Regions from separate parts of the Peribacillus sp. NPDC076916 genome, predicted to be linked through region 2. Evidence: riboswitches for the same ligand, from Rfam matches in the RefSeq annotation. Region 2 holds a riboswitch; each other region holds the start of a gene.
What was found. Region 2 has a riboswitch for S-adenosylmethionine ahead of mtnK (S-methyl-5-thioribose kinase). Riboswitches for the same ligand answer to the same signal wherever they lie in the genome.
Positions count from the first base shown of each region.

Region 1: another riboswitch for S-adenosylmethionine. It lies ahead of ACQKFG_RS09185 (YezD family protein); the one in region 2 lies ahead of mtnK (S-methyl-5-thioribose kinase).
Region 3: another riboswitch for S-adenosylmethionine. It lies ahead of metK (methionine adenosyltransferase); the one in region 2 lies ahead of mtnK (S-methyl-5-thioribose kinase).
Region 4: another riboswitch for S-adenosylmethionine. It lies ahead of ACQKFG_RS14415 (O-acetylhomoserine aminocarboxypropyltransferase/cysteine synthase family protein); the one in region 2 lies ahead of mtnK (S-methyl-5-thioribose kinase).

Region 1 is NZ_JBNNIU010000002.1:881,765-887,456, reverse strand. Features, by position in the region: gene ACQKFG_RS09205 (nitrite/sulfite reductase) at 1-1,074, opposite strand, end outside; gene cysC (adenylyl-sulfate kinase) at 1,091-1,690, opposite strand; gene sat (sulfate adenylyltransferase) at 1,734-2,882, opposite strand; gene ACQKFG_RS09190 (phosphoadenylyl-sulfate reductase) at 2,912-3,616, opposite strand; gene ACQKFG_RS09185 (YezD family protein) at 3,797-3,940, opposite strand; SAM riboswitch class I at 4,111-4,219, opposite strand; gene ssuE (NADPH-dependent FMN reductase) at 4,498-5,031, opposite strand; gene ACQKFG_RS09175 (TetR/AcrR family transcriptional regulator) at 5,243-5,692, opposite strand, start outside.
Region 2 is NZ_JBNNIU010000002.1:577,308-582,999, reverse strand. Features, by position in the region: gene ACQKFG_RS07820 (pyridoxal phosphate-dependent aminotransferase) at 1-438, opposite strand, end outside; gene ACQKFG_RS07815 (carbon-nitrogen family hydrolase) at 538-1,320, shown strand; SAM riboswitch class I at 1,392-1,545, shown strand; gene mtnK (S-methyl-5-thioribose kinase) at 1,624-2,826, shown strand; gene mtnA (S-methyl-5-thioribose-1-phosphate isomerase) at 2,841-3,887, shown strand; gene ACQKFG_RS07800 (LCP family protein) at 4,046-4,933, opposite strand; gene ACQKFG_RS07795 (S41 family peptidase) at 5,050-5,692, opposite strand, start outside.
Region 3 is NZ_JBNNIU010000008.1:30,425-36,116, reverse strand. Features, by position in the region: gene ACQKFG_RS20250 (gamma carbonic anhydrase family protein) at 18-536, shown strand; gene metK (methionine adenosyltransferase) at 973-2,163, opposite strand; SAM riboswitch class I at 2,331-2,493, opposite strand; gene pckA (phosphoenolpyruvate carboxykinase (ATP)) at 2,924-4,510, shown strand; gene ACQKFG_RS20235 (nucleotide sugar dehydrogenase) at 4,894-5,692, opposite strand, start outside.
Region 4 is NZ_JBNNIU010000004.1:146,663-152,354, forward strand. Features, by position in the region: gene ACQKFG_RS14400 (MetQ/NlpA family ABC transporter substrate-binding protein) at 1-837, opposite strand; gene ACQKFG_RS14405 (methionine ABC transporter permease) at 853-1,521, opposite strand; gene ACQKFG_RS14410 (methionine ABC transporter ATP-binding protein) at 1,514-2,548, opposite strand; SAM riboswitch class I at 2,702-2,814, opposite strand; gene ACQKFG_RS14415 (O-acetylhomoserine aminocarboxypropyltransferase/cysteine synthase family protein) at 2,932-4,242, opposite strand; SAM riboswitch class I at 4,342-4,448, opposite strand; gene ACQKFG_RS14420 (thioredoxin family protein) at 4,594-4,902, opposite strand; gene ACQKFG_RS14425 (toprim domain-containing protein) at 4,906-5,271, opposite strand; gene gcvH (glycine cleavage system protein GcvH) at 5,364-5,692, opposite strand, start outside.

The DNA of each region.
Region 1 (5,692 bases), 300 kb from region 2:
GGAATTACAGTTGCGGATTTCACCATTTCCATATTTTTTCGCAAGTTCGGCAAACTCGATCACTTCGTCCGGATTTAGACGACCCACTGGTATATTGACTCCAACATAGTTAAGACCATCTTGCTTTTGTTTATGGATGCCGTAGAAATAACCTGCATTCCATCCCTTCACCGCACTTTCTCCCTTTTCAGGAAGCGGACCGGTGTATTCCAGCAATTTTTCCTTGAATTGTTCAGGACCCCAGTCAGCAACAAGGAATTTCAAGCGCGAGCGATGACGCTTTTCACGGTACCCAAAGTCACGGAATATCGTCGTGATGGCGGCTGCTACTTCCACTGTTTTTTCAGGTAAAATGAATAAATCGAGTTCTTCTGCCAGCATCGGAACGGAGGAAAGCCCCCCGCCTACTTTCACGTGAAAACCAACTTCCGTCACCCCATCGATTTCTTTAGTGGCTGGATTGAATGAAACACAGTTGATTTCAGCATTCGAAGCATTATGGATATTAGCACTGATGGACATTTTATATTTCCTCGGAAGGTTCGAATAGTCTTCGTTAAGGCGGAAATACTCAAATACATCATAAAGGACCTCGCGTGTATCAAAAAGTTCATCGGGATCGATGCCTGCCAATGCATTCCCGATGATATTACGTGTGATATCACCACAAGCACCAGCCGTAGTCATTCCAACCTTTTCCAAACGATTTAAGATATCCGGGACTTGTTCGATAGTCAGCCAGTGGAATTGAATGGCTTGACGGGTTGTAATATCATATACACCCCTCCCGTAATCTTTAGCGATGTTAGCTAGAGTTATTTGTTGATCATACGTCAGGATACCTCCGGGAATAACGACTCGCATCATCCAGTAACCAGCTTCTTTTGGCCGTTGCAGGTATAGACCTGCCCACTTGAACATATCCCAATTCTCTTTAGGGATGGAATCAAAACCATTTGCTGCGTAATGTGGAATATCATCAAATATCTTCAATCCGTCTTTTTCCAATTTCCAGATTTCCGTTTTATTTTTAGCGATTAGTGGATTTTCCGACCAAAATTTTTCGTAAACCATTACATTTCCTCCTTGATTAAATCGCTTTCTTTGCTGTCAAATAGCCGATTACCTGTTCAACGCACTCTTCAATGCTGTATTGGTCGGATTCTAAAGTGATTTCCGGTTGTTCTGGTTCTTCGTACGGAGAGTCGATTCCGGTAAAATCTTTAATGATTCCTTTACGTGCCTTGTCATATAGACCCTTAGGATCACGCACTTCACACTCTTCGATCGGACACTTTATGTATACTTCAATAAACTCCCCTTCTTCGAGTAAATCACGTACAATCTGCCGATCTGCCCTGAATGGAGATATGAAGGCAGTCAATACGAACTGCCCACTATCCACGAATAACTTGGAAACCTCACCTATCCGCCTTATATTCTCAGTTCGATCCTCTTCAGAAAAACCTAAATCTTTATTTAAACCGTGGCGGATATTATCACCATCCAATACATAACTTCGAATATTCCGATTATATAATTCTTTTGCGACCGCGTTGGCAATCGTTGATTTTCCGGAACCCGAGAGTCCTGTAAACCATAGAACTGTGCTTTCATGCCCGTTTTGCTTCCTCCGGAGCTCCTTGGTCAATGACGTTTCATGCCAAGTGACATTCGTACTTTTACTCATATAATAATCCCCCTCTTCATATGATCCTTCAATTTATGTCCAATCAGTTATAAACTTCATTCTTTTTCAGACCTTCGATCAACACCTCGATGACCTCTTTACGGCTAAAGGTAGCTGGAGGAATTTCTCCATTACGCAACATTTCCCTTACCTTCGTTCCAGACAGGATGACATGATCTTCCCTGCCGTGCGGACAAGTTTTAGCGGAAGCCATATTGCCGCATGCTTTACAGTAAAAACTATGTTCAAAGAATAATAACGTGATCCCTAACTCATCGGCGTTAAAATTCCCAAAGATTTTTTGGGCATCATATGTGCCATAATAATCGCCAACACCCGCATGATCACGTCCGACGATAAAATGGGTGCATCCATAATTTTTACGGACCATTGCATGGAAAATGGCTTCTCTAGGTCCTGCATAACGCATGGCAGCAGGGAAAACTGCAAGGGAGACACGATCCTTGGGATAATATTTCTCAAGCAGCACTTTGTAACTTTCCATTCTTACATCTGCCGGAATGTCATCGGATTTAGTGGCACCTACGAGAGGATTTAAGAATAAGCCGTCGACAATCTCCAATGCTGTCTTTTGAATATATTCATGTGCACGGTGAACAGGGTTCCTCGTTTGGAAACCGACAACCGTTTTCCACCCTTTTTCAGCAAAAGCTTTCCTTGTCTCGACAGGGTCCAGATAATTAGCTTGGAATAACGGACGCTCTATTCTCTTAATCAACTTTATTTCCCCGCCGACATATACATCCCCGCGGTTAAATAAATTTTTTACTCCGGGATGCTTCTCATCATCCGTTTGATATACTAATGTCGCTTCCGATTGCTTATCTGGAGTGTAAATATCGGAAACGGTGAGAACCCCATATGTTTCACCCTCATGAGTCAGCGTTACTTCTTCACCTATAGTAAGGGTTTCTGCAATTTCTTCGGTCAAAGGCAGCGTAATCGGGATGCTCCATACATGTCCGCTGCTAAGCCTCATATCCCTGACCACTGTCTCATAGTCACTTTTTGTAAAGAATCCCTTAATCGGACTGTAGGCACCAGTGCCTATCAATTCAAGATCACTTAAAGCGATTTCATCGATTTCGATTGACTTTGTTATTTTACTAAAATCATATTTTGGTTCCCAAAGATCGATTAATGTTCCTCCGTGCGGTAGACTGATTGTCATGCTAATTTCCCCCTATGGTTTCTATTTATTTAAGATAAATGCAATCCGCATTCCGTTTTTTGTGCTCCTTGCCAACGGCCTGAGCGTAAATCATCTGCATTGAATGCAGGTGCTGTACACGTTTTACATCCAATGCTAGGATATCCATTATCATGCAGGATATTATATGGAAGTCCGTTTTTGTGGGCGTAGCGCCAAACATCTTTCCATGTCCAATGTATGAGTGGACATATTTTAACCGACTTGAACTTATTATCCTTATTGATATACTCGGTTTTAGCCCTTGTTTCGGATTGCTCCCTTCGCAGTCCCGAAAGCCAGGCTGTTGCCGTTGAAAGCACATCGGTAAGCGGAATGATCTTACGGATGTTACAGCACTTATTGGAATCACTAAGCCATAATTCATCCCCATATTCCGCTGCTTGTTCTTCAAGCGTCAAGGCAGGTTTCTTCATTTCAATTGAAAGTTTTGGATAGCGCTTCTTCACCTGCTCGATCAATTGGTAAGTCTCTTCAAAATGAACATCTGTATCAAGGAAAACAATTTTTGCCGAAGGGTTGACCTTCGCCAATAAATCAGTAAGCACGATGCCTTCAATACCAAAACTGCAAGCATAAATCAGTTTGTTTCCATAATGGTCATTCGCCCATTGCAGAACTTCCAAAGCTCCTTTTGTGTCACTGTCTTCAGGAAATACAGGGAATTCCCCTGAATTGAAATTTTCATAGTTTATTAATCCAGCCAACTTTTGTAGCCCCCTCTAAAAACTTGCTGTATCAGGTTAGAGTAACTGTTGATCAATACCCGTTAATCTTCCCCAGTTTATTTGATTCTAGGAAAAAGAGACGAATCTAACCAATACTCTCTATATATCAGTTAAACCCGCCTCTAGTTTTTCTAGTCAGCAGATACCTTATTTAATTCTTAATTTTTCATTTCTTTCCATTTGAATGATTTTACCATCCTGGACTATAAGTGTAATGGATCCATATTTCATTGAATTAAGCATTTCTTGAAGTCGTTCAAATATTTCTTCAAGCTGATTCTCTTTATCCAAACCAGTTCCTCCTTTAAGAAAATCCGCGAATATTTTATTTTCGACGCTGATTAAATGAATTTCTTAGTTTTATATAATTCCATACAACCTTACATTGTTATGGTTTACCTGAAATTTTTCCAAAAACAAAAATCTTTCCATGATGGAAAGATCCCAAGGTAAATATCATTACCTTATCTTCCAAAATGATCAACATTTTGTTGGAGGTAGCACCTTGCATCCATCATGCAGGTTGCTGGACTTCAAAGGGCCAATTCCCTCCGTCGCTCTGGATAAGTTTTATTATTTTAAATATTAACATATATTTAATCCTTGTCAATGGAGTTTTCTTATAAAATAACTTGGTTTAATATTATGGATGAACTGTTATTTTTATACACACTATTCAATTTATGATTTTATGTTCATTTAAATACGAAAATAGACTCATTTTTTTAGATAAAGTCTCCAAAAAAATGAGTCTATTTTCATTAATAAACCTATTATGGACGGCTGTAATTACGTTAAGAAATACGTTTTAATGCCAGTCCTTTTGTTAAAGGGATTACTTGAATTCATTAATTTCTTAACTGTATCGCTTCTACAAATTCTTGAACTTGACTCTGGACACGATCAATTAAATGTGAATCATTAATCGGATTTTCAGAATTCTGTTTATCTATTTCCTTATCAACAAAATAAATGCCCTGAAGCGGCTCGCCTTTTAATATTGAGATTAATGGTTTAAGCGCATAGTCAATCGCCAATAGATGCCTGTTACTTCCACCAATCATGATTGGCAGAACTGGCTTACCCTTAAAAGCGCCTTCTGGCAGCAAATCAATCAAGGCTTTTAATACACCTGTATAAGAAGCCTTATAAACCGGTGAACCAATGATTATTCCTCTGGCTGCTTGAATTCTCTCTGAAAGTTTTAAGATATCTTCGCTATTATATTTCCCTTGGAATAAATCATCTGCTGAGAAATCCGTTATTGAGAAATAAGCTGTGGTAAATCCTTCTTTTTCGACTAATGATTGAATATGTTTTAGTGAAATGTCCGTTCTTGATGGAATAGCCGGACTTCCTGATAAAATTACGATATCGCTCATTTAATACCCCTCCATTGTTACATGATTTCCAGATAAAATCTTCTTAAAGCATTTCGTGCAGTATGCATTTATCGTAATAGTCTGAAAAATATAAGTCAAATCTTACACTCTGGTTTAATGGATTCACAAATTTGACTGCGTCGTTTCTGAATGCATATAAAACGGTCATATTTGCGGCTTGATGCACATGCCTTTAAATATGACCGTTTCATTATGTATGATTTTGTTTACCATGAATACCATATACCAAAAGTTGTGCAATGTTCTTAATTCGTTCAGAAGTAAAATACGGCTCCTTTTTTTGTTGATGGATCTCATAATGTGTAGATAATGCCAATGTAAAAGAAATGATCCCTACATTAAATAGGATAATGTCAGAGATATATTGTATCTCTCCGCTATCTATTCTCTTTTGTATTTCAATATGCTTGGCATTTGGCTTGAAAATCTGATCTATATATTGCTTTGAAATATCTTGATCGAATTGTGTTTCCCTAAATAATATTGAAAACTGTTCTTTATTCTCAAGTATTTTTTTTATCATGGTGCAAACATGATTCTCCACTAGTTCATCCGTGGCTAGATGGCTAGTCACATCTTCGGATTCCTCGTTTTCATCAGGGGTGATTGTAGCCAAAAGCAAATCTTTTTTGCTGTCAAA
Region 2 (5,692 bases):
CATGAGTTCGGTCTTTGCCCGGGCTAAAACAACTCCGGAAAGATAATCGGGATAGCCGGGATCTGGAACAAGGATCGTATCACCTGGATTCAATAAACACTGCGGCAGTTCGACAAGACCTGCCTTCCCCCCGAAGAGAATCGCCACTTCACTATTCGGATCCAGCTTGACACCGTATTCTCGTTCATAAAAGACGGCGGCAGCATCTTTTAAATATTGATGTCCCCGGAATGGCGAATATTTATGATTAATCGTTTTTTCAGCGGCCGACTGCAAACTTTTCACGATATGTTCTGGCGTCGGCTGATCAGGGTTTCCCTGGCCTAAATTAATGACATCATATCCTTGCTCCGTGATTGCATTGACTTTTGCGACTAGTGAAGCAAAAAACTGCTTGGGCAGGTCCTGAAGCTGGCCGGATTTTTCGAATTGCACCATTTATACACCTTCTCTGAAATTTCTTGAAATTCTAGTCACAAATGATATATGTTTATCATAGTCTTGTAAAGCATTTTTTACATGTGGAGGTTTTAATCGATGAAATGGAAAATAGCTTGTATTCAAATGGATATAGCTTTTGGTCAACCGGATATCAATTTTCAGGTTGCAGAACAATGGTTGGAAAAAGCAGCACGGTCAGAACCCGATATCGTCATTTTACCGGAGCTTTGGACAACAGGATACGACTTGACCAGGTTAAATGAGATTGCTGATCACGAGGCAGAAAAAACGATTGAATTTTTAAAAACACAGGCACAAAAACACCAAATTCACATCATAGGCGGTTCCATCGCGAAAAAGACAAGCAAGGGAATCTATAACACGATGATCATCATTGATAAACATGGGAATCTCATTAAAGAATATGATAAGCTTCACTTATTTCAGTTAATGGATGAACATCATTTCCTGCAGCCAGGAGAAAAAGATGGTTTATTTACTCTTGATGAAAAAATATGTGCTGGATTCATTTGTTATGACATCCGTTTCCCTGAATGGCAGCGTGCCCATACCGTTCAAGGTGCCGAAGTTCTATTCGTAACGGCGGAATGGCCAAAGCCGAGACTCGATCACTGGAGAGCCTTATTGATTAGCCGTGCCATCGAGAACCAAGCCTATGTTGTAGCCGTTAATCGTTCAGGTTCGGATGTCAATAATACATTTGCTGGTCATTCCTTGATTATTGATCCATGGGGGAATCTCATTAGTGAAGCCGGAGAAGGAAACGAACTCTTGACAGGCACCTTGGATTTCAATAAAGTTACGGATGCCCGAAACAAAATACCTGTATTCGAAGATCGCCGCCCTGATTTTTATTAATTTACCCATTGACAAACTATTCAAAAGGTTGTTATTATTTTCCCGAAGATTAAAATTTCAGAAAACATTCACTCTTATCAAGAGCAGGCTGAGGGATAAAGGCCCTATGAAGCCCAGCAACCGACTGTAATACCATTGTGAAATGGGGCGGATTCACCGCCGGATTATAAAATCCACAGAGCACGGTGCTAATTCCACCAGAATTCATTTTCTGGAAGATAAGAGGTCCGAAGCCAAAACTTCTGCCTCTTTCTATATGAAAGAGGCTTTTTTATTCTTATTTTGAATCTGGAGGGAAAAAGAATGACTCAAAACCATTCAAATTTTAAGAGATTGACAAACGAAACAGCTATAAGCCTTGCAAAAAAACTTGGGTTGGTCAATGCGGATGCAAGTTTAAAGTGTAAAGAAATCGGCGATGGAAACTTAAATTATGTTTTTCATGTTACAGACACACACACAAATAAAGGAATAATCATCAAACAAGCGGTCCCTTATGCCAAGGTACTTGGTGAAAGCTGGCCGCTGACATTGAAAAGGGCTGCCATTGAAGCGAATGCACTGATTCATTTCAGAAGTTATTGCCCTGAATTCGTACCGCAAGTCTATTATTCGGATGAACAGCTTGCCATCACGGTCATGGAGGATTTATCTCACTTGAAAATCGTTAGAACAGGGTTGATCGATGGCGATTCATATCCATTGCTTTCACAGCATATTGGTGAGTTTGTTGCGAAGGCGGCATTTTATACATCCGATTATCATCTAGAACCATCTGCGAAAAAGGAAGTGGCCCGACATTTCACGAATCCAGAACTCTGCAAAATCACTGAGGTCTTTATTTTTACGGATCCATTTTTTGAGGAACTCCCAGGAGACTTCGAGGTGGAATTGACTGATGCCGCCAAAAATATCTGGAATGATCAAGAAGTGATACTTGAGGTCGCTAAGCTGAAACAAAGCTTTGAAACCGAGCAGGAAGCCTTACTTCATGGAGATTTACATACTGGAAGTATATTTGCAAGTGAAACTGAAACAAAGGTTATTGATCCGGAATTCGCTTTTTATGGACCTGTTGGTTTTGACCTTGGTCAATACACCGCCAACCTTCTCTTCCAGGCAGTCACACGCAATGGCGCTGGAAAGGAAGAGATCTTCACACACCTTCATGAATTTTGGAATGCCTTTGAAGAAACATATACCGACTTATGGGAAGGTCAAAATAAAAGCCCATTCCGCCGTGTGAAAGGTTATCTGCCTTACTTACTGACAAAATTCAAAAAAGATGCCTTCGGTTTTGCCGGCTGTGAACTGATTCGGCGAACCATCGGCCTTTCCCATGTTGCCGATTTAAACGTCATTGAAAATAAAGAGATAAGGATTGCTGCCAAAACGGCAACGTTGGAAATTGGTGCATTTTTAATTAAAAAACGGGATGAATTAGATGTTCCAACTGTCATTGAAGCGTTGAAGCAACGTACACTTCCATCTTATTCAACCATTTAAAAGGAGCCCTGCAAATGACTACACTAGCACCCTTACCCTATTCGGTACACTGGGATGATACCCATATTACATTATTAAATCAACAAGCCCTACCTTCCATAACTGAATTTATTGAACTTCATTCAGTTAATGATGTATATGACAGCATTTTGACATTAAAAGTTCGCGGTGCGCCAGCAATTGGACTGACGGCAGCATTTGGTGTTGCACTTGGTGCCAAACAGGAAACAACCGCTGAATTAGGGGATTTCAAGAGAAATGTAACGAGGCATATTGAAAAACTCGCCTCTTCAAGGCCAACTGCAGTAAACCTTTTTTGGGCGTTAAGGAGGATGGAGAACACCTTGCATGCTGCGCAAAGCATTTCAGCTGCAAAGGAAGCACTTGTATCGGAGGCTAAAGCCATCTTTGCTGAAGATGAAGAAATGTGCAGGAAAATCGGGGAACATGGTTTAACCTTATTCACTAGAGGAGATTCCATACTAACCCATTGCAATGCTGGGGGAATTGCCACAGCTCGGTATGGCACAGCCTTGGCTCCTTTCCACCTGGCTAAAGAAAGGGACTTTCCGTTAAAAGTATATGCATGTGAAACCAGGCCTGTCCTGCAAGGTGCGCGTTTGACGGCTTGGGAATTGATGCAAGCGGGGGTTGATGTCACCTTAATTTCAGATAATATGGCTGCACATACAATTCACCAGAAACGAATAAATGGAATTATCGTCGGGGCCGACAGGATTGCGGCTAATGGAGATACAGCCAATAAAATCGGGACATTGGGATTGGCCATATTAGCCAAGCACTTTGGCATCCCCTTTTATGTGGCCGCACCATCAAGCACATTCGACCTTTCCATCAAATCAGGCACATCCATCCCGATCGAAGAACGGAATGAAGCGGAAATCACCTCTATTCAAGGTGTAAGGATCGCTCCGGAAAACGTGAAGACTTTCAATCCAGCCTTTGACGTTACACCAAATCATCTTATTACGAGCATCATTACCGAAAACGGTATCATAACACCGGATTTCATTAAAAACATTCCGCATTTTGTTAATTGATCCAGGTTCCTTTATTGGTGATAAAAAACGAGAAGGATTTTTATCCCTCTCGTTTTTTATAGATGATTATGATTATTCTTACGAGGTCTATAATACAATAATTCAAGTGAATTCGAACATTTTCACTTAATATAAGGTTGTTTCCATAATAGTTCTTATTATTTTGAAAAGAACTCCCGAAGTGCCTTTTTATTTTTAGTGAAATCTATTTGCAAAACCGCTCCGGACTGGGGATATATTTCATCTTTAAAGCTTCCTTCCACTGGAACCCTTAAGGTTTCGACGGTGTCCGGTGTATGGAAGACGACTTTTGGACCCATTTCCATTAATGTTTTCAGACCAATATCTGTATCCAGGTACGAGATTCCTTGTTCGATGATACTAGGAAGGGCTGCCATCCCTTCGAAGGATGAGATTTGATTTACGAACGCTGTTTTTAATTGAACCATGACTTCTTGTTGACGCTCCACCCTTCCAAAATCACTTTCTTCGTCATGCCTAAAACGGACATATTTCAATATTTCCTCACCATGTAAAACATTTTTGCCAACACTTGCTTGAATGCTCATATCATCAATGATTTCCTGATCTATATTCACCGCTACCCCATCAGGGGCAAGTAAATCGACCATTTGCACAAATCCCTGGAAGTCGATTACCGCTACATGATCGACCTTGATATCGAAATTCTCCTGTATGGTTTTCTTAAGCAGTTCCCTTCCACCATAATAATAAGCTGCATTTATTTTGTTATATCCTGATTTATTCCCGGGCATTTTCACATAACTATCACGCATGATGGAAGCCAGCTTCAGTTTCTCCTGCTCAGGAAAGTATTTTGCCAATATAAGCGCATCTGATCGAGATTTTTGCTCTCCCCTTGTATCAACACCGATTAACAGAAATGTTTTCACGCTTTCCTGGTCGTCTTCTTTGGTAAGTTTTTTTTCCGTACCTGCATTTCCATTTTGTTTGGGTAAAGGGGCATAAGTGCAGCCTGCCAGAATCAAGATCAATAGATATATGAAGAATACCTTTTCTTTCATTGCCTCACCTCATCGGAAAATTATCCCTATTATCTGTCTAATAATGGAATTTTATGCATTTAACGACAAAAAAGCCTGTCAACGATATCGCTGACAGGCTTTTCGTGCATAATCATTTATTTAATTTCTTTCTTTAATACTTCTACTGCCTTTTTCACCTGTGTGTCGTTTTTAAGGATCTTCTCGCGGATGACCTGCATTAATTTCACGGTAGTATCATCTTTAATTGTCCCAGTTTCTTTAATTTTTTGTTCCTTCTGGAACGCTATGACCGCATTTGTGGTTGCTTCATCAAAAAATCCATCTATCTTTCCTGGATCATGGCCTGCTTCCTTCAGCATCTCTTCAGCCGCTTTCACTTCACTCGAAGAATCGGATGCTTTTAATTCCTTATCAGGTGAAATGTACGGAAGGCTGGCATAATCAGGAAGCTTTACATTAATATCCGGCTTGATCCCTTTCTTATGAATCCAATTGCCTTCAGGTGTCAACCATTTAGCTGCCGTATATTTAAAGTTAGATCCATCTTCAAAGTCTTGGGCAGTCTGAACTGTCCCCTTCCCAAATGACTTGACACCGATCAATGGAATGTCCGCAGACTCACTGACAGCCGCTGCAACGATTTCAGAAGCACTGGCACTTCCGTCATCAATCAACACGACTACCGGAATTTTCAGTTCTCCATCATTCTTCGATTTATAAACTTCTTTTTTCCCGCTGCGCTCCTCAACTTGAAGGACCACTTTCCCATTAGGTATG
Region 3 (5,692 bases), on a different contig from region 2:
GGAAATGATTGAAATTGATTATTTATCCGTATAAAGGCAAAGAACCTGAAATCGCTGAAAGCGCTTATATCGCTGAGAATGCTGTCGTGACAGGTGATGTCAAAATCGGCGACGAAACATCCATTTGGTTCAATTCCGTCATTCGCGGTGATGTATCCCCAACCATCATCGGGAAAAAAGTCAGTATACAGGATAACAGCGTCCTGCACCAAAGCCCAAATAATCCATTGGTCATCGAGGATGAAGTGACCATTGGCCATCAGGTCATTTTACATAGCTGTAAAATCCGCAAAGGAGCTTTGATCGGCATGGGATCGATCGTGCTAGATGAAGCCGAAATCGGCGAAGGGGCCTTCATCGGTGCCGGCAGTCTAGTTCCCCAAGGTAAAGTCATTCCACCGAACATGCTGGCATTCGGACGTCCAGCTAAAGTCATTCGCGAAATCAACGAAGAAGACCGCCAGGATATGGAACGCATCGTACGTGAATACGCCGAAAAAGGACAATACTATAAAACGGCGGAACGAATAAAGTAACTCACCACCAATTGACTGAAAGTTACGAGTATTATACTGAAACTCACCAGTAAACGTTACAGACTCACGAGTAAACTGCTCTTACTCACGAGTAAAACGCTCTAACTTACGAGTAAATGCTACTAACTCACGAGTAAACTGCTCTAATTCACGAGTAAACTGCTCTTACTCACGAGTAAATGCTACTAACTTACGAGTAAACCGCTCTTACTCACGAGTAAATGCTACTAACTCACGAGTAAATGCTACTAACTCACGAGTAAACTGCTCTAACTCACGAGTAGTTGACCCAAACAAACTTGTAAACGCCCCTGACTCACGCGTATTGCACATAAGTTGAATTTTTTTGGGATTTCTTGAATTATTCCCGCTGACGGCAAAATTAATCCATAAAAAAGGTGCCCCGCTAATTGCGGGACACCTTTTTTTATATGGATTACGCTTGTGCTTTTAATGTTTCTGCTTTGTCCGTGCGTTCCCATGGAAGATCGACATCTGTACGGCCAAAGTGTCCGTAGGCAGCTGTTTGTTTGTAGATCGGGCGACGAAGGTCAAGCATTTTGATGATACCTGCTGGACGAAGGTCGAAGTTAGCGCGAACTAGGTCAACAAGGACTTCTTCGCTAACTGTACCAGTTCCGAACGTATCAATTGAGATAGATACTGGCTCTGCAACACCAATTGCGTAGGCCAATTGAACTTCCGCTTTGTCGGCAAGTCCGGCTGCCACGATGTTTTTCGCAACATAACGAGCAGCGTATGCAGCAGAACGGTCAACTTTAGTAGCATCCTTACCAGAGAATGCACCGCCGCCGTGGCGAGCGTATCCGCCGTAAGTATCAACGATGATTTTACGTCCAGTAAGACCAGCATCCCCTTGAGGTCCGCCAATTACGAAACGGCCAGTCGGGTTGATGAAGTACTTAGTATCGGCATCGATCAATTCAGCTGGAACGACTGCCTCGATCACGTGTTCTTTTAGATCGGCTTGAATTTGTTCAAGCGTAATTTCTGCATCATGCTGTGTAGAGATAACGATCGTATCTACACGAACAGGAACGTTATTTTCATCATATTCCACAGTTACCTGTGTTTTACCATCAGGGCGCAGGTAAGCAAGAGTTTCATCTTTACGGACTTGAGCCAAGCGGAATGAAAGTTTATGCGCCAATGAAATCGGAAGCGGCATAAGCTCTTCTGTTTCATTACAAGCAAATCCGAACATAAGACCTTGGTCCCCTGCACCGATTGCATCGATTTCTTCCTCTGACATGTTTCCTTCACGAGCTTCCAATGCTTTATCGACACCAGCTGCGATATCGGCAGACTGCTCATCAATGGAACTCAACACTGCACAAGTTTCAGCATCGAAACCGTATTTCGCACGTGTGTAGCCAATTCCTTTAATCGTATCACGAACGATACGCGGAATATCTACGTAAGCGGAGGTTGTAATTTCACCGGCAACAAGTACAAGACCTGTAGTTACGCTAGTTTCACACGCAACACGTGCATTTGCATCCTTAGCTAGGATAGCATCTAAAATGGAATCTGAAATCTGATCACAAATTTTGTCCGGATGGCCCTCTGTAACAGATTCAGAAGTAAATAGACGTTTCTTTGACATCGTATTTCCTCCTTGGAAGTTAGTATGTTGCAGGCAAAAGCCTGAATTTTACGGAACTCGTTTCCCTCATTAGTTTCAACTATAGACACAGAATTACTTATTAAAAAACACAAAAACCTTCCCTGGCAAATGAGGAAAGGTTTAACATTCTGTCTTCTATCCTTTCACTCTTATCGTTCAAGGGTTTTTTACCTTGCTCAGGTTAGCACCATCACCACTATTCCTTGAAGACCTTCGCTTTATTTTCGGCGATCGATCTTGGAGTCAAGTTCAATATGGCAGGTTGCTGGGTTTCAAAGGGCCTGTCCCTCCACCAACTCGGGATAAGAGAATCCGTACAATTTAAGATATTATCGTATCTGGCTGGAACTTGTCAATGCTTTTCTAAAAAGATGATATCCATCCAGAATGGCGTTCATTTGAAAAAACATGTTGATGCAGCGTCCTAGAAGGGCTTACAATGCAAAATACGAATAGAAATGTTGTAAATTGCCATTAATAATAAAGTAATGAGCATCCGAAAAGGAACGAAATCCTGACTTTCCCTTTAGTCATATATTGCTTACTTACTTCCTATTAAAATAAAATTATCTTCATGAAAGTTTATGCGGTCATCCTGAATCGGTTCCTGCCGGATTAAAATGATTAATGCAACTAACTGAAAATAATCACAAATTAAAAGAAATAGTATAGACTAATTAAATGAATGTGTTATACTAATTGTAATCTAAAAACTTAAACAAAGGAAGGTACCTCATATATGAATTCTGTAGACGTTTCTAATGAGTTACACCAATTATTAACAGGAAACAATGTGCAAACTCAACTTTCAGTTCCTCAATTGGTCGAAAAAGTATTAAGCAGAAATGAAGGCGTTCTAACATCCACCGGTGCGGTAAAAGCTGAAACTGGCAAATATACAGGTCGTTCACCTAAAGATAAATATATCGTTGAAGAAGCATCAGTTAAAGATAAAATCGATTGGGGTCCAGTGAACCAGCCAATTTCCGAAGATGTATTCAATAAACTATATAATAAAGTAGTTGACTACCTAAAAGCAAAAGAAGAGATTTTTGTTTTTAAAGGTTTCGCTGGTGCAGATGAAACATCACGTCTTCCGATCCGTGTTGTTAATGAATATGCTTGGCATAACCTTTTCGCCCATACTTTGTTCATCCGTCCAAACGAAGAGGAATTGAGAGGTCACGAAGCTGAATTCACAATCCTTTCTGCACCTAACTTCAAAGCAGACCCGGAAGTTGACGGAACTACATCCGAAACTTTCATCATCGTTTCATTTGAACGCCGTACCATCCTGATCGGCGGAACGGAATATGCAGGAGAAATGAAAAAATCGATCTTCTCGATCATGAACTACTTACTTCCAGAGGCTGGAATACTTCCAATGCATTGCTCTGCTAACGTAGGACGTGAAGGGGACGTCGCTTTATTCTTCGGTCTGTCCGGTACAGGCAAAACGACTTTGTCTGCAGACACGAGCCGTAAACTGATTGGCGATGACGAGCACGGCTGGTCTTCTAACGGCGTATTCAACATCGAAGGCGGCTGCTATGCGAAAACGATCAACCTTTCACGTGAAAAAGAACCACAAATTTTCGATGCGATCCGTTTCGGTGCCGTACTGGAAAATGTTGTTGTTGATCCGGATACACGCGAAGCGAACTATGATGACAGTTCATTGACTGAAAACACTCGTGCTGCTTACCAAATGCAAGCGATCGATAACATCGTGAACCCAAGTATTGCAGGACATCCAAATACAATCATTTTCTTGACAGCTGATGCTTCAGGCGTTTTGCCTCCAATCAGCAAGCTTTCCAAAGAACAGGCAATGTTCCACTTCCTAAGCGGATACACTAGTAAATTGGCTGGTACTGAAAGAGGCGTAACTTCACCGGAAGCTACATTCTCCACTTGCTTCGGTTCACCATTCTTACCGCTTCCAGCTACACGCTATGCCGAGATGCTTGGTGATAAAATCGACGAGCACAATGCAAAGGTATACCTTGTCAACACTGGATGGACTGGCGGTGCATATGGAACTGGAAGCCGTATGAAACTGGCTTACACCCGTGCAATGGTACAAGCTGCACTTGAAGGTGAATTAGCGAACATCGAAACGATCAAAGATGATATCTTCGGTTTGGATATCCCGCTTCATGTTCCTGGTGTTCCTGATGAAGTGCTTCAACCAATCAAGACTTGGGCAGATCCTGCAGCTTATAAAGAAGCAGCAACAGACCTTGCCGCTCAATTCCGTGCAAACTTCAAGAAATTCAAAAGCGTTCCAAGTGAAATCGAAGAACTTGGCGGACCGACAGCTTAATAAATTTCACACAAAAGGATCAAGCCCTTGGCTTGGTCCTTTCAGTTTGTCGAAAAGAAAGTATCTCTTCCCGAACCAAGAATATGTTTTCCTTCATGGTTTCTTTATTAAGCAAAATAGGGCGAAAAATGGCGTCTACGGTCGTATATAATGCTGGGCAGGGCGAAAAACGGCGCTTGCAGTCGAATAACTGGCTTCCCTCCCCAGGTGCCCAGTACGAGAGGCTTGGTCAGACACAGACAGTCTCGGCGGAAAGGAATGTTTCTACAATTTGTCTGAAAGGATCAAGCTCTTGCTTGGTCCTTTTCTTCATTGGAAAAAGGGCACTGTCATAGACAGCGCCTCCTTTATCCTTATTCCATTAACGATGTTTGTCCAAGTTTTTAGATGATCGCTTTATTCCTGGCTTTTTTCATGGACATCGTTTTGTATTCATATATATTGCCCAGGTTGGCCACCGGGACTTCTGTTTTAGTTGCATCAATGCAATTGCGTGTATCCAAAATCAATTTATTGCTCATGAGATTCGATAGCTTATCATAGTCCATCTGTTTAAATTCATCATGGTCAGTCAGGACAAGTATCAAGTCGGCATCATTTACTGCGTCTTCGACAGATACGACTGGCATCTTTCCGGATTGGACATGCGGGTCATGCAAGGCTACATCCATGTTGTCCATCCCCATCAAGATATTGACGACATCAATGGCGGGACTTTCTCGAATATCATCTACATTTCCTTTGTATGCAAGACCGAAAACAGCTACTTTTGGATTCCGGATCCCCTCTAGCATCATCCTTACGGAATTAACGATATAATAAGGCATCGATACGTTGGTATCACGGGCCAATTTAATGATTCTCGCATACTCTGGTGCCTTTGCAACGATGAAATATGGATCGACCGCCAAACAATGGCCGCCAACGCCTGGCCCAGGTTGGTGTATATTCACACGAGGGTGTTTGTTTGCCATCGATATGACATCCAAAACATTGATGTCAAGCTCGAAACAGATTTTCGTCAGCTCATTCGCAAGGGCGATATTGACATCCCTGAAGGTGTTTTCCATCAGTTTGGACATTTCAGCCGTTTTCGCATCCGTCTGAATGATTTCCCCTTGAACGAAGGTTTTATAAACAAGACTTCCTTTATATGAGCATGTTTCCGTGATGCCTCCGACG
Region 4 (5,692 bases), on a different contig from region 2:
TTATTTATCCGCCGGTACAACCGCACCTTTGTATTCCTTAAGGATGAAATCTTGAATTTTTTTAGAATGCAACACTTCTACAAGCGCTTTGATTTCTTCTTTATTTTCATCGCCTTTGTTTACAGCGATGACATTCACATAAGGTGATTCGGAATCTTCAATCGCAATTGAATCTTTCAATGGGTCCAAGCCAGCGTCGATTGCATAGTTAGAGTTGATCAAAACAGCATCGCCTTCGCCGCTTTCATAAATTTTTGGAAGTAATGCCGCTTCATATTCAGCGTCGAATTTAAGGTTTTTCTTATTTTCAATGATGTCTTTCGTTGTAGCTGTCGTTTTATCGACGCCCTCTTTCAACTTGATGAGGCCATTCTTTTCCAACAGTGATAAAGCACGCCCATGGTCAGCGACAGAGCTGCTTAAAATGATCGTTGCTCCCTCAGGAAGTTTATCGATGCTTTTATATTTTTGTGAATATAAACCGATAGGCTCGATGTGGATCCCGCCCGCATTGACGAAATCATATCCATTCTCTTTAATTGCCGACTCTAAGAAAGGTATGTGTTGAAAATAGTTGGCATCCAATTCCTTATCATTCAACGCCTTATTCGGTAAAACATAGTCCTGGAATGTTTCGATTTCCAAATCGATTCCTTTTTCTTTAAGAAGCGGCTTAGCTTCTTCAAGGATTTCAGCATGCGGAACATTGGATGCCCCTACAACCAATTTCTTCGATTCTTTTTCCGTATCGCTGCCGCTTTTATCCTTTTCACTTCCACAAGCAGCCAAAGCGATAGATAACACTAAAATTAATGCAAATCCTAAAAACTTTTTCATCCTATTCATCTCCCTTTATCTTTTATCCAATTTAGATGTAATTACATCTCCAATAATTTGAATTATGAAGACGATAATTAGAATAACGATAGTCGCCACAAGTGTAACGTCATTATGATTTCTTTGATAGCCGTCCAAAAAGGCTAGATTACCAAGTCCGCCTGCGCCGATGACCCCGGCCATTGCGGTATATCCAACCAATGCAATCGATGTTACCGTAATCCCGGAAATAAGGGCAGGCATCGACTCTGGAAGAAGGACCTTCCAAATGATCGTGCTCGTTTTTGCCCCCATGGATTTAGCGGCTTCAATTACACCTTTATCGATTTCACGAAGGCCGATTTCAACCATACGCGCATAAAATGGGGCGGAACCGATAATAAGTGCCGGCAGTGCAGCGTTCTCTCCGATCATGGATCCGACGAGTGCTTTAGTGAAAGGAATGAGCAGCACGATCAAAATAAGAAATGGAATGGAACGGAATATATTAACGACTGCACTCATGACCCCGTTGACTACCCGGTTTTCCCACATATTACCCTTCCCTGTCAGGAACAGGATCAATCCTAATATTATGCCTATAAAAAAGGTTGCCACTACAGAGACGCTTGTCATGTAAAGCGTTTCTTTCGTTGCTTCAATAATGTCTTCCCAATCAACATTCGGCAATAATTCTTCAAGCATGAGTAATCACCTCCACGCCTACCTGCTGTGCTTTAATGAATTCGATTGCGCGGAGCATTTCATCCTCAGTGCCATCAAGATGGATAAACAATGTTCCATATGAACCGCTTCTTGTTTGGGATATCTTACCTTGAACGATATTGACATCCAACTCGAAGTTACGCACAAGCTTGGTGATCAACGGGCTTTCTGCATGATCACCTACAAAGGTCAATTGAATCACTTTACCTGCAGGATAACGTTCGAGCAAATGGTCCATCGTTTCTTTCGTTTCTTCTGGTTCCGTTACCTGCTGCACGAAACGCTTTGTCATTTGTTCTTTAGGATTCTTGAAAACATCCAGGACAGGACCCTGTTCAACAACTTGCCCGTTTTCCATCACGGCGACGCGATGACAGATTTTACGTATTACATGCATTTCATGTGTTATCAAGACGATCGTCAATCCTAGGCGCTGATTGATGTCAACAAGCAATTCGAGTATGGAGTCGGTAGTCTGCGGATCCAAGGCAGATGTCGCTTCATCACACAGCAGCACTTTAGGGTCATTTGCCAAAGCCCTCGCTATGCCCACCCTTTGCTTTTGCCCTCCGCTTAATTGTGAAGGATAGGCCTTTTCCCTGCCTTCCAGTCCGACTAACTTGATCAATTCGTTCACACGCTTGATCCGTTCCGCTTTAGAAACACCAGCAATTTCCAATGGGAAAGAAATATTATCCTGAACGGTCCTTGACCATAATAGATTGAAATGTTGGAAAATCATGCTGATTTCTTGACGTGCCTTACGGAGCTGAGCCCCTTTAATTTTTGAAATTTCCTTCTCAGCCACCACAACGGATCCCTCTGTAGGAGTTTCCAATCCATTGAGCATTCTGATTAAAGTACTTTTCCCGGCTCCACTGTAACCGATGATACCGAAAATCTCGCCTTTATTTATTTCAACATTCACATTATTTACAGCCTTGATCGTCTCACTGTTTCCTTTTCCTGTTCGGAACAGCTTACTGACTTTCGTCAATGTAATCATTAATCCTCACCTCTTTTATCCAATAAAACCTATGAACTTAGTTGATTTCTTTACATTATTAGTCTGTTTCTCATAACATGCACATGTTTTCCCCATTAAAACTGAAAAAACCTTTCTGCATGAGCAGAAAGGCAGGTGAAGAAACAGGCCTTTCTCTCATCTTCCAAAGTAATTAAACTTTGTGTGAATTGGCACCTTTCCAAGGAAATCTCCTTGTCGGTTGCCGGGTTTCATCGGGCACATCCCTCCACCTCTCTTGATAAGAGCTAATATATAGAATATTTGTACATCATTAAGTTCTTTAGTATGGAGAAATTTTATCATAGATAAAAAAGGAGCGCAATGTATATTATTTCTAGTTCAAGAATGAACAGAAACTTTGCTTAAAGCGTTTTGGAAGTCAAGGAGACGATATTCGTCGCTTTTTCAATTGCCTGCTCTAAATCTTCTATTAAGTCGTCTACATTTTCAATCCCAATTGATAAACGGACTTGATCGGCACTTACACCCGCTTTCGCAAGACCCGCCTCATTCAATTGTTGATGGGTCGTACTGGCTGGGTGGATGATCAAGCTCTTCGCATCCCCTACATTCGCCACATGGGACCATAATTCCACCGAATTGATAAGTTTTGCCCCAGCTTCGCGATTACCTTGTATTCCAAAAGTCACGACAGATCCAGCTCCCTTAGGCAAATATTTATCCGCAAGGGCCTTATCGGGATGATCCTCATCACCAGGATGCGAAACCCAAGTCACGGCAGGATGGTTTTTTAAATATTCAATGACAGACTTGGTGTTTGATAGATGCTCTTTCATCCTTACATGCAGCGTTTCAAGTCCAAGCGTAAACTGGAATGCACTTTGGGCACTTAGCGCAGGGCCTAAATCACGAAGTAACTGGACTCGGGCTTTCGTTATGAATGCGGCAGGTCCAACTGCCTCGGCATATACCAGACCGTCATAACTTGGGTCAGGCTCCGTGAAGCCAGGGTAGTTTGGCGAGTTCCAATCGAACTTCCCTCCATCCACGATGACACCGCCTAGTGTCGTTCCATTTCCCAGAAGCCATTTTGTAGCGGAATGGATGACGATGTCCGCGCCAAAATCAATTGGTCTGCAAAGATATGGTGTTGCAAAGGTATTATCAATGATTAAAGGTATGCCGGCTTCATGGGCGATTTTCGCTACCGCTTCAATATCAAGCACCCTCAAACTTGGATTACCGATCGTTTCGGCAAAAATGGCTTTAGTTCTTGGCGTAATCGCCCTTTTGAAATTTTCAGGGTCATCGGGAGAAACGAACCTCACTTTGATCCCATATTTAGGAAGAGTATTTTCAAAAAGGTTATACGTACCGCCATATAATGTAGAGGCTGAAACAATCTCATCACCTGCACCGGCAATGTTCAGGATTGAAAGTGAGATGGCAGCCATTCCGCTTGCTGTTGCCAATCCGCCGATGCCACCTTCCAATAAGGCCATTCTTTCTTCAAAAACGCTGACCGTGGGATTATGAAGCCGTGTATATATATAGCCATTCTCCTTTAGGCCAAATAAATTCGCTGCATGGTCGGTGTCTTTGAACAAGTATGCATTGCTTTGGTAGATAGGAACGGCACGGGCACCTGTTTCATCAGTTTGCAGACCGCCATGAACACTCAATGTTTCAAAACGCAACTTTTTCCCTGACATATGGTTTCACCTTTTTCTATGGATTTAGTTGGAATTTTATGATATCTGGCCTTTTATAAACAAAAAAACCACTTCAACAAGAAGAGGTCTCAAGAACACACCTCATCTACCAGAGCCAACACTCTGCTGGAATTAGCACCGTATATAAAATTTATACCGGTTGCCGGGCTTCGTCGGGCCAGTCCCTCCGCCACTCTTGATAAGAACTATTAAATTCTGCCATTACTTAATTCAAAATATATCATTTTAGAATAAATCAGTCAATGAATTGTTAGAATATTCTTTGTTTAATTCCAATCTCGCATTCAAATGTCCGCAACAAAGAAACCAACCACGGTTCTGATTGGTTTCTTAGCTGATTTCCTTAAGCAATCCGTACAAATAAGGAACGGATTGAAAGGCATATATTTTTTTGTGCAGCTTTCCTTTTTTGAAAAGCAATAAACAGGGCACACTTTCGATTTCATATGATTCGGCAATTGCTTGGACATAGTTCATATTCATTTTGCCTGCCTTCAATTCCGGGAACAGCTCCAAGGATATCGTCAGCATCTTGGAGGCAACCTGACAAGTGCCGCATAAAGGCGTATATAAATATAAGCAAAAGGTTTCCCCTTTTTCAACAGCAAGCTTACACTCTTCTTCTTTCCATTCCTGCATCAATTAGTCGTTCACCCTTTGACTTAAAAATTTCATTTTCACATTCATATTGGCAGATAGTAGCACAGTTGCGATATGATGTTCGGGTGAGCTTTCCACTTCTTTGTACATTTTATTAATATACAGGTGGTTTGCTTCCGGCATTTCCCTTCGGAACTGCTTCCGCAGCTTTTCTCCTGATTCATCTGCGTCAAAAAGGAGATAAACATCACGATCCATCAATTCATCAACTAATTCATCCAGCTTAGTTAATGATATGGTCCCATTTGTACATCTTATTTCCACATCTTCATTTAAAACGGAGGCAACTTTTCTTCTATCGGAACTGCCTTCTACAATAATCACTTTATCGAATTCGCCCCACTCCATGCCATCACTCCATCTCATGAATTATGTGCGCAACTGCCGCTGTATAAAATGAAAAAGAGAGCAGGCCCATTCAGTCCCCCCTCTCCTTCTTTTTAACCGTTGATTAAACTCTCATACTCTTCAGCGCTCATCAAGTTTTCAATATCACTGCTATTAGATGGTTCAAGTACGACCATCCATGCCTTTTCATAAGGAGACTCATTTACATATTCCGGGTTGTCACTTAAATCTTCGTTTACTTCAACAACCTTGCCACTGATAGGTGCATAAAGCTCAGAAACTGTCTTAACGGATTCAACACTTCCAAATGGTTCGTTCGCTTTCAATTCATCGCCGATTTCCGGAAGCTCAACGAATACGATGTCCCCAAGCTCGGACTGTGCGAAAGCTGTAATCCCAATGCGCACTGTTCCATCTTCCG